3 regions of the Caulobacter sp. FV1ye6ST genome follow, and region 2 is predicted to be linked to each of the others. Evidence: predicted binding sites of a transcription regulator. Region 2 holds the regulator's gene; each other region holds the start of a gene.
The links. The regulator LexA, encoded in region 2, represses DNA repair genes until DNA is damaged. The targets are predictions, from matches to a motif close to ATGTTCNCNANNTGTTCT.

Region 1 (3,273 bases), 1.2 Mb from region 2:
GGCGCCGATGACCTTCAGCACCTTCTTCTTGTTGATCGGCCGGCGCTGTTCGGGGACCTCGATCTCGCGCGCGCCGGTCAGGTACTGGCCGGTGATGCTCTTGGGGTTGGCCATGATGTCGGCCGGCTTGCCCTCGGCGATGATTTCGCCGCCGTGGACGCCGGCGGCCGGACCCATGTCGATCACGTAGTCGGCGGTGAGGATGGCCTCCTCGTCGTGCTCGACGACCAGCACCGAATTGCCGAGGTCCCGCAGGCCCTGCAGCGAGGTCAGCAGACGGGTGTTGTCTCGCTGGTGCAGGCCGATCGACGGCTCGTCCAGCACGTACAGCACGCCGGTCAGGCCCGAGCCGATCTGGCTGGCCAGGCGGATGCGCTGGCTCTCGCCGCCCGACAGGGTGCCCGAGCCGCGCGACAGGTTCAGGTAGTCGAGGCCGACATCGACCAGGAACCGCAGGCGGTCATTGATCTCCTTCAGGATCCGCCGGGCGATCTCCATTTTCTTGTCGGTAAGCTTGCCTTCCAGGCTCGCGAACCAGTCGCGGGCCGGGCGGATGGCCAGCATCGAGACCTCGGCGATGTCCATGGCGTCGATCTTGACGGCCAGGGCTTCGGGCTTCAGGCGCTTGCCGTGGCAGGTCTCGCAGGGGGTGTCTGACTGGTAGCGGCCCAGTTCTTCCCGAACCCACGACGAGTCCGTCTCGCGCCAGCGGCGCTCCAGATTCGGCAGCACGCCTTCGAAGGGCTTCTCGACCTCGTACTTGCGGGCGTTGTCGTCGTAGATGAACTTGATCTTGGTCCCCTTGGACCCGTTCAGCACCACGTCGCGCGCGTCGGGCGACAGCTTGTACCAGGCCTCGTCCATCGAGAAGCCGTAGTGGCGCGCCAGGGCCTGCAGGGTCTGGGTGTAGAGCGGAGAAGGTCCTTTCGCCCACGGCGCCACGGCGCCCTTGTGCAGGCTCTTGTCTTTGTCGGGGATCACCAGGTCGGCGTCGAAGGCCAGCTTCGCGCCCAGGCCGTCGCAGACCGGGCAGGCGCCCGCCGGATTGTTGAACGAGAACAGGCGCGGCTCGATCTCGGCGATCGTGAAGCCGCTGACCGGACAGGCGAAGCGTTCCGAGAACAGGATGCGCCGCGGCTCCTTCTCGCCTTCCTCGATCGTGGCGAACTCGGCGACGGCCAGGCCGTCAGCCAGACGCAGGGCCTGCTCGATGGAGTCGGCCAGGCGCTGCTCCATGTCGGGCTTGGTCACGACGCGGTCCACGACCACGTCGATGTCGTGCTTGAACTTCTTGTCGAGGACCGGGGCGTCCTCGATCGGATAGTATTCGCCGTCGATCTTCAGGCGCTGGAAGCCGGCCTTCTGCCACTCGGCGATCTCTTTCCGGTATTCGCCCTTGCGGTCGCGGACGACGGGGGCCAGCAGGTAGAGACGCGTGCCTTCGGGCAGGGCGGTGATCTTGTCGACCATCTGGCTGATGGTCTGGCTCTCGATCGGCAGGCCGGTGGCGGGCGAGTAGGGGACCCCGACCCGCGCCCACAACAGGCGCATGTAGTCGTGGATCTCGGTCACCGTGCCGACGGTCGAGCGCGGGTTGCGACTGGTGGTCTTCTGCTCGATCGAGATCGCCGGCGACAGGCCCTCGATCAGGTCGACGTCGGGCTTGCTCATCAGCTCCAGGAACTGACGGGCATAGGCCGACAGGCTTTCCACATAGCGGCGCTGGCCCTCGGCATAGATCGTGTCGAAGGCCAGGGACGACTTGCCCGAGCCCGACAAGCCGGTCAGCACGACCAGTTCGCCGCGCGGGATGTCGACGCTGACGTTCTTCAGATTGTGCTCACGGGCGCCGCGAACGCGGATGAAGTTCAGTTGCTCAGCCATGTTTTCCGGAACGTTGGGCCGCGACATTGGTCGCGGCGCAGCGGCTATATGTAGGGCTCGACGCGCGAATTAACACAAGAACAACATGCGAACAAATGTCGCGCACGCGAGGGCGCGCTTCTGCTGACAGCGGATGTCAGCAGGCCGACTCTTTGATGGCGCTGATTCAACACGCCACCGCCTCGAAAACGGCGCCAGCGGCGCGCGTGCTGCTGCTCAGCTTAACCAGAGGTGGTGAATGAGTCGGAGGCTGGGAGGGCGACGCTGGATCGCCGTGTCGGGCGGTGTCCTGATCAACGGCCTGATCATGGCCGCCCTGGTGTTGGTCGAGGAGCCGGCGCCGGTCGTCGAAGAGCAACCGGTATTCGTCGTGAATCTGGAACGGTTCGAGCGGCAGAGGCCGCGATACTGGCCAGTAGGCGCGCGGGCGGTGTCGGCCTCGTCGGCGGCTCCCGCGCGGGCGGCCGCGCCATCCGCCGTTCCCGACGGAGCATCAGCGCAACCCACCGGACCGCCCGCCGTCGCGTCGCCCGCGATCGAGCACACCTGGACGGTCGATCCGAAGGCGGTCGAGCAATGGCGCCTGACCGAGGGCAATCCGGACTATGGCTGGGGCCGTTACCACCGTGCGTGCGGGGGGCTCGGCAACGAGCACATGACCCCGGAGGAGAAGGAGCGCTGTTATGGCGGCGCGCTCAAGCCGCCCAGCGCGTTCATCGGTCCGATCGACGGGCGTAAGGTCTGGCGGCCGGAGCCGAAGTTCGAGAACAATCAGACCCGCCGCCAGGAACGCTGCCGCACCTATCGAGGCATCCGGACCCAGCCCGGTGCGGACCCGCCGCCCATGCCGTCGTTGCGCGAGGGCGGATGCTTCTGAGCGGCGCCGTTGGGAATCCCTCAACCCTGTTTGGAAGCGGGTTCTTCAGTCCACGCATGATTTAACGCCCAGGCTCGGGCTGAAGCTCGACCCTACAAAGGAACGAGCCATGGCCAAGAAAGAGGCCGGAAGCACTAAGCAGGATGCCAAGCAGGAGGCGTTCGACGCGCTGAAGGCGCCGAAGCCGCGCTCGATCATCATCGACATGATGGTCTTCTGCGGCGGGATCGGCTCGCTCATCTGGGTGCTGCGCGAGATGGCGCCCACCTAGAGATCCCCGCTCACGCTTGCCGCCCAGGGCGCGGCCGCGTAGAAACTCCGCTCCCAATCGATGGAGGTTCCCATGATCAGCAAGACGGAAGACCGCTTCGTCCTTCCCGTTTCCCTGACCGTGGGTTCGCATGTCCTTCGTCACCCTGGATGCCGTTTCCGCCGCCACGCCTGACGGCCGGCGCCTCTTCGAAAATCTGAATCTCGCGCTCGGGGCCGAGCGTATTGGCCTCGTGGGGCGC
Region 2 (3,273 bases):
CCCCCTCGCCCGCTCACAGTCCCCTCAACAAGAAAAGCCGCCGCGTCAGGACGTCGGCGGACGCCACGCGAGGAAGCGCGAATGCATTGGGTCGCCCGCGTGGTGAATTGGTCCCTCGTCGCCTTCTTCAAGCGCGAGGGCTGGACGATCGAGGGCTCGGCGCCGACCACGACGCGCAAGTTCGTGATCATCGCCGCGCCGCACACCAGCAACTGGGACTTCGTCTATTTCCTGGGGGCGGCCGACGCGCTGAACCTGAAGCTCAGCTTCATGGGCAAGGCCTCGCTGTTCCGCTGGCCATTCGAGAAGCTTATGAAGGACCTGGGCGGCGTGCCGATCGACCGCTCCCAGTCGCGCGATACGGTCCAGGCCATGGCCGACGAGTTCGCCCGCCGCGACGAGTTCATGCTGACGATCTCGCCCGAGGGCACGCGCGGCAAGGCTGGCGGCTGGAAGACAGGCTTCTACAACATCGCCCTTAAGGCGGGCGTGCCGATGGTGCCTGGCTTCATGGACTACAAGCGCAAGGTCGTGGGCCTGGGTCCGGCGATGATTCCCAGCGGCGACTACGAGAAGGACCTGGCGGCGCTGGCGGCGTTCTATGCGCCGGTCACGCCCAAGCATCCGGAACTGAAGACCATCCTCTAGGGTGGATCAACGGCCGGGTTGGCTGAAGCTTGACCGCTCGCTAGGGTCCGGGCCGCTCTACCCAAAAAGGAATCGGATGCGGGCCTTTCTCTCCAAGCTACGGCGCGCCATGTCGCTGACGCCAGCGCCGCCGCCGTCCGACGCCGTCGCCGCTCCACAGGAGCTCTGGCACCTCGTCGGCGCCGCCGACGCCGACTTCATCCGCGTGGGCCAGCAGTTCAAGGAACTGTTCGTCGCCGCCGGCCTGCAGCCGCATCACGCCATCCTCGACGTCGGCTGCGGCATCGGCCGCGCCGCCGCGCCCCTGGTCGACTACCTCGACGCGAGAGGCCGCTATGCCGGCTTCGACGTCATGACCCAGGCCATCGACTGGTGCAAAGCCAACATCGCCGTCGGCGACCCGCGTTTCGACTTCACCCATGCCGACATGCACAGCGACCGGTACAATCCGGAGGGCTCGCGGCCGGCCAGCACCTTCGTCTTCCCCTATCCGGACGCCAGCTTCGACTATGTCTGGCTGGGCTCGGTGTTCACCCACCTGCTGGCCGCCGATCAGGCCCAGTTCGCCCGCGAGATCGCGCGGGTGCTGAAGCCGGGCGGGACCAGCATCGTCTCCTGGTACCTGATCGACGACGAGGCCCGCGCCAATACCGGAAACGGCGATATCGCCTTCGACTTCGTCCACGCCCTGGACGGCTGCTGGACCGCGACCCCCGACCTGCCTGAGGCGGTGATCGGTTACGACCTGAAGCCGATCCTGGCGCAGTACGAGGCCCTGGGCTTCGACGTGCTGAACCAGGCCCTTGGCGTCTGGCGCCGCCAGCCGATGCAGGACCAGGACATCATCATCGCCCGCAAGCGCGCTTGAAAGCTTTCGTTAAGCTTTTGATTCTGGTCGTCTTTTCCACTCTCAGAAGTTCTAGCCTTTGAATTTCCTCGACTTTTGACCAGCGGCGACGCTCGACTTGACTTTAAGGAAGAACGCCTAGAGAACATTCGCGAGGTTTGCGGTTTGTTCCGCGCTCCAGCCGAGGTCGACATGCTTACCCGCAAGCAGCACGAACTGCTGATGTTCATCCACGAGCGGATCAAGGAGACCGGCGTCTCCCCGTCTTTCGACGAGATGAAGGAGGCCCTGGACCTGGCGTCCAAGTCGGGCATCCACCGGCTCATCACGGCCCTGGAGGAACGCGGCTTCATTCGCCGTCTCGCGCACCGCGCCCGCGCGCTGGAAGTGGTGAAGCTGCCGCAGCAGGCCACGACGGCCGCTCCGCCCAAGGGGCGCGGCGCCTTCCGGCCGCAGGTGTTCGAAGGCGGCGGCGCGCCGTCGTCGGCTCCCGCATCCGCCCCGCCGGCCAATGACAGCCGCGAACTGCCGATCCTGGGCAAGATCGCCGCCGGCACGCCGATCGACGCCATCCAGCACGAGCGCGAGCGCCTGCCGGTGCCTGAATCGATGCTGGGCAATGGCGAGCACTATGTCCTCGAGGTGCAAGGCGACTCGATGATCGAGGCCGGCATCCTCGACGGCGACTATGTGATCATCAAGAAGGGCGACACCGCCACCTCGGGCGAGATCGTGGTCGCCCTGGTCGGCGAGGAAGCCACCCTCAAGCGCTTGCGCAAGAAGGGCGGTTCGATCGCCCTGGAAGCCGCCAATCCGAAATACGAGACCCGCATCTTCGGCCCCGACCAGGTCGAGGTGCAGGGTAAGCTGGTGGGCCTAATCCGCCGATATCACTAGGCGTTCCAGAGCGCTCGAAATTCGGCCCCGATCTTCATCCGAGGATCGGGGCCTTTTCGTACGGAGGTGACGCTTAGAGCCGGCCCTCCTCCGCCAGACGCTTGGCGGCCACGTCGAAGCCGGCCCAGGCCGCCGCCGCCAGCGATCCGCCCGTGCTGACCCGGCGCACGCCCAGAGCGCCCATGCTCGCGACCGACATATCCGCTCCCCAGAGCAGGACGTTGACCGGCTTGGGCGCCACGGCCTGGACGATCGCGCGGATCTCGTCCGGATCGGTCACCGCTGGCGCGTAAAGGCAATCAGCGCCCGCCTCCGCATACGCCTTGAGCCGCTCCAGGATCGGGGCAAGATCGCGGTTGCCGCGCAGATAGCCCTCGGCGCGGCCGACCAGGATCACGTCCTGGCCCGAAGCGTCGATCGCCGCGCGGGCGGCCTTGAGGCGCTCCACCGCGACCGCGAGATCGTAGAGCGCCGAGCCCGACCAGTCCTCGATGGACAGGCCCGCCACACCAGCCTCAATGGCCAGGGTCACGCTCTCGCCGACGCCTTCGGGCGTGTCGGAAAAGCCGGCCTCGAAATCGGCGTTCACCGGCAGGTCGGTGGCGGCGCAAAGCACGCGCAGATGGGCGATGACCTCGTCGCGGGTGACCTGGCCGTCGTCCTTGCCCATGGACCAGGCCATGCCGGCGCTGGTAGAGGCCAGAGCCTTGAACCCCTGCTTCTGCAACCGCTTGGCGCTGCCGCCGTCCCAAGGGTTCGGCAGAGTGAAGCAGCCGTCGGCGTGCAGGGCGCGGAAGTCGGCGCGGCGGGCGGCGAACGGGTTTGGCATGACAGCGTCTCCTAGAGTGCTGCTGAAGCTCTAGCCCCCGCTAGTGACATCG
Region 3 (3,273 bases), 1.5 Mb from region 2:
TTGGGTCGCAGGGCGGGGCTCGGCTTGTCGGCGGGCCTGCCGTAGAGCCAGCCCTGGGCGAAATCGACACCGGCGGCGCGGACGATCTCGGCTACCTCCACGGTTTCGACCATCTCCGCCACGGTGCGGATGTTGAGGTCGCGGCACAGATCGACCAGGCGACGCACCAGGGCGCCGTCGCGGCCGTTGTCGGCCAGCTCGCGGACATAGCGGCCATCGATCTTGACGATATCGAGGGAGAGCTGCTGCAGATAGGCGAAGGACGACGAGCCCGCGCCGAAGTCGTCGAGGCAGACCAGCGAGCCCATGCCGCGCAGGCTCTGGATATGGCGGTTGGCGCTCGGCAGGTCGTCGATCGCGGCCGTCTCGGTGATCTCGAAGATCAGCCTGCCCTTGGCCTCGTCGTGCTTGGCCAGCAGACGGCCGATATGGTCGACGAAGGTCTCGCTGATGATGGTGCGGCCAGAGACGTTCACGGCCAGCTTCAGCTTGCGTTCCTGGTCGTTGGCCAGCTTCTTCACGGCCTGTTCGACGATGGCGTGATCGAGTTCCTCGATCAGGTCGAATTCCTCGGCCATGCGGATCAGGGCGAACGGACTGCCGCCGTCCTCGAAGCGCACCAGCACCTCGTGGTGGTGCGTCGCGCCGGTCGCCAGCGACACGACCGGTTGGTAGGCCAGGGTGAAGCGGCGCTGGCTGACGGCCACGCCCAGGGCGCCGGCGCGGGCCAGGGTGCGCTTCACGGAGCGGTTCATCGCCTCCGATAGCGTCAGCGGCGGCGTGCTCTTCAGGCCCTCGCGCAGGAAATCGTCGAGCGCGTACCGCAGGGCGCGCAGGGCGCGGGCCGAGCCCCCGCCGCCTTCCAGCGGCACGAGATGGGCGCTGGCCTCGGCGCTGACCATGCGGGTCAGGCGCTTGATCATGTTGTCCGGACGGTCGTCCCGGGTGCGCAGCAGGGCGAAGCGATCGGGCGACAGCTGGGTGGCGGCGGAACCGCCGTGCGACTCGGCGCGGACGGCGCTGGCCACGCGTACGTCGAGGGCGGCCGCCTCCACCGGGGGCAGGCCTTCACGTATGGTCTGCAGGCCGGCGAACTCGACCATGGCGAGCTCCAGTTCCAGGCCCGTGACGCGGGCGGCCTCGAACAGGCCCTTGGCGATGTCGTCGAACGAATCGCGCGGGTGCAGCGTGCCGGCGGTCAGGGGGGGACCGGCCGACTGGGCGGCGGTGACGGCCAGCGAGACCCGGCCGTCGTTTTCGGGCAGGGCGCGCAGGATCACGCGGACATGGCGGTCTCCGGGGCCGCTCAGACGAAGTACGACGGGACCCCGGCGCACGCCGTCGTCGGCGCAGTTCAGCATGGCGTCCATCAGCGGCTGGTCGTCGGGGTGGAACAGATGCGGCCAGACCTTGCCGGTCAGGCCTGCTTCACCTTGGCCCATGACCTTCTGCGCGGCGCCCAGCGCCAGGCGCACGCGGCCGTCCTGCAATTCGACGAGAAGATCTGCGCTGGCGAACGCCAAGCCCAGAAGGCGGCGCGGGTCGATGGTCAAGTCGGCATTCCCCCCAAGACAAGGCGAAGCTGACATGGCGGGGCTTAAAGAGCCGTTTCGGAGGCGCCCGGACGACCTCAAATCCGGTGGCTGTCCGTGCGGCATTCCGGCCTACGACAGAAACGGTCGTTTCTTACAGGGGTGAGCGACGGGAACATCTTGCGAACATGGAACAAAGGGCGTACGACTTCACCATGTTCCACAGGTCGTTGGGACGCGGCGCGGGAAGCGCCGATCGGGCGACCGGAATCATGGGATAGAGGGCGGACAACAATGGCTAGTCAGGCGGCTTTGAAACTCGTGGGCAAAGAAGAAGGCGACAAGCAACGCGCGCTAGAGGCGGCTCTCGCCCAGATCGACCGCGCGTTCGGCAAGGGCTCGGTGATGAAGCTGGGCGAAAAGGGCAAGGTCGAGATGGAGTCGGTGTCCACCGGCTCGCTGGGCCTGGACATCGCGCTCGGTATCGGCGGCCTGCCCAAGGGTCGGATCATCGAGATCTATGGCCCGGAAAGCTCGGGCAAGACGACCCTGGCCCTGCACGTGGTGGCCGAGGTCCAGAAGGCCGGCGGCACCGCCGCCTTCGTCGACGCCGAGCATGCCCTGGATCCGGGCTATGCGTTCAAGCTGGGCGTCAATCTCGACAACCTGCTGGTCTCGCAGCCCGATAACGGCGAGCAGGCCTTGGAGATCACCGACACCCTGGTGCGCTCGGGCGCCGTCGACATCGTCGTGATCGACTCGGTCGCGGCGCTGACGCCGAAGGCCGAAATCGAAGGCGAGATGGGCGACAGCCTGCCGGGCCTGCAGGCCCGTCTGATGAGCCAGGCGCTGCGCAAGCTGACCGCCTCGATCAACAAGGCCAACACCATCGTCATCTTCATCAACCAGATCCGTCACAAGATCGGCGTGATGTACGGCAGCCCGGAAACGACCACCGGCGGCAACGCGCTGAAGTTCTACGCCTCGGTGCGCCTGGACATCCGCCGCACCGGTTCGGTGAAGGTCCGTGACGAGATCATCGGCAACAATGTCCGCGTGAAGGTCGTCAAGAACAAGGTGGCTCCGCCGTTCCGCGAGGTCGAGTTCGACATCATGTACGGCGAGGGCATCTCGAAGCTGGGCGAAGTCATCGACCTGGGCGTCAAGGCCGGGATCATCGACAAGGCCGGCTCCTGGTTCTCGTACGGCAGCCAGCGCATCGGCCAGGGTCGCGATAATGTCCGCGAGTTCCTGAAGACCAATCCCGACGTCGCCGCCTCCATCGAAGCGGCCGTCCGCAAGTCGTCGCAAAAGATCGAGGAAGAGCTCCTGGTCGGCGGCCCGGAGGATGGCGAGGAAGAATAGTCTCCTCGCAAGGTTTCGCGGCCCTCGCCCGACCCCGGGCGTCCCCGCCTTCAACACGCCCGCGGCCGGACCGCCGCGGGGGCCGCGATCGCAGGCCGCCTGGACCCCATGCCAGGCGGCCTTTTCTTTTTCGTTCCTTGTCGCCCCAAGCAGGGCTCTTTTCCGGAGGGGGAGGCCGTCCGCGACTATCCGAAGCAGGACGCGGGCGCTCGGTCCACCTTCCCGCCCACATAGCAGGGCGGGCCCAACATGCGGTCCAGAGCGGGGCGCAGGATCGTGAGATGGCTCGCTCCGAACACGACGAGAACGTTCTCGCCCTTGCCGAGATGATCGGCGATGGTCTTCAGGAGAAAGGCGTCGCGCGCACGCCCAACGG

Region 1: uvrA (excinuclease ABC subunit UvrA) is a predicted target of LexA. The motif match lies at 1,962-1,979, and genes of this name have one in related genera.
Region 3: recA (recombinase RecA) is a predicted target of LexA. The motif match lies at 1,705-1,722, and genes of this name have one in related genera.

The regions. Positions count from the first base shown of each region.
Region 1 covers NZ_CM178733.1:1,111,159-1,114,431, forward strand. The annotation lists gene uvrA (excinuclease ABC subunit UvrA) at 1-1,884, opposite strand, end outside; gene ACW175_RS05455 (hypothetical protein) at 2,123-2,761, shown strand; gene ACW175_RS05460 (hypothetical protein) at 2,871-3,032, shown strand; gene ACW175_RS05465 (hypothetical protein) at 3,093-3,206, shown strand; gene ACW175_RS05470 (ABC-F family ATP-binding cassette domain-containing protein) at 3,163-3,273, shown strand, end outside.
Region 2 covers NZ_CM178733.1:2,277,042-2,280,314, reverse strand. The annotation lists gene ACW175_RS11230 (lysophospholipid acyltransferase family protein) at 82-648, shown strand; gene ACW175_RS11225 (class I SAM-dependent methyltransferase) at 725-1,516, shown strand; gene lexA (transcriptional repressor LexA) at 1,688-2,392, shown strand; gene ACW175_RS11215 (isocitrate lyase/PEP mutase family protein) at 2,466-3,221, opposite strand.
Region 3 covers NZ_CM178733.1:3,738,742-3,742,014, reverse strand. The annotation lists gene ACW175_RS17900 (EAL domain-containing protein) at 1-1,553, opposite strand, end outside; gene recA (recombinase RecA) at 1,827-2,897, shown strand; gene ACW175_RS17890 (hypothetical protein) at 3,083-3,273, opposite strand, start outside.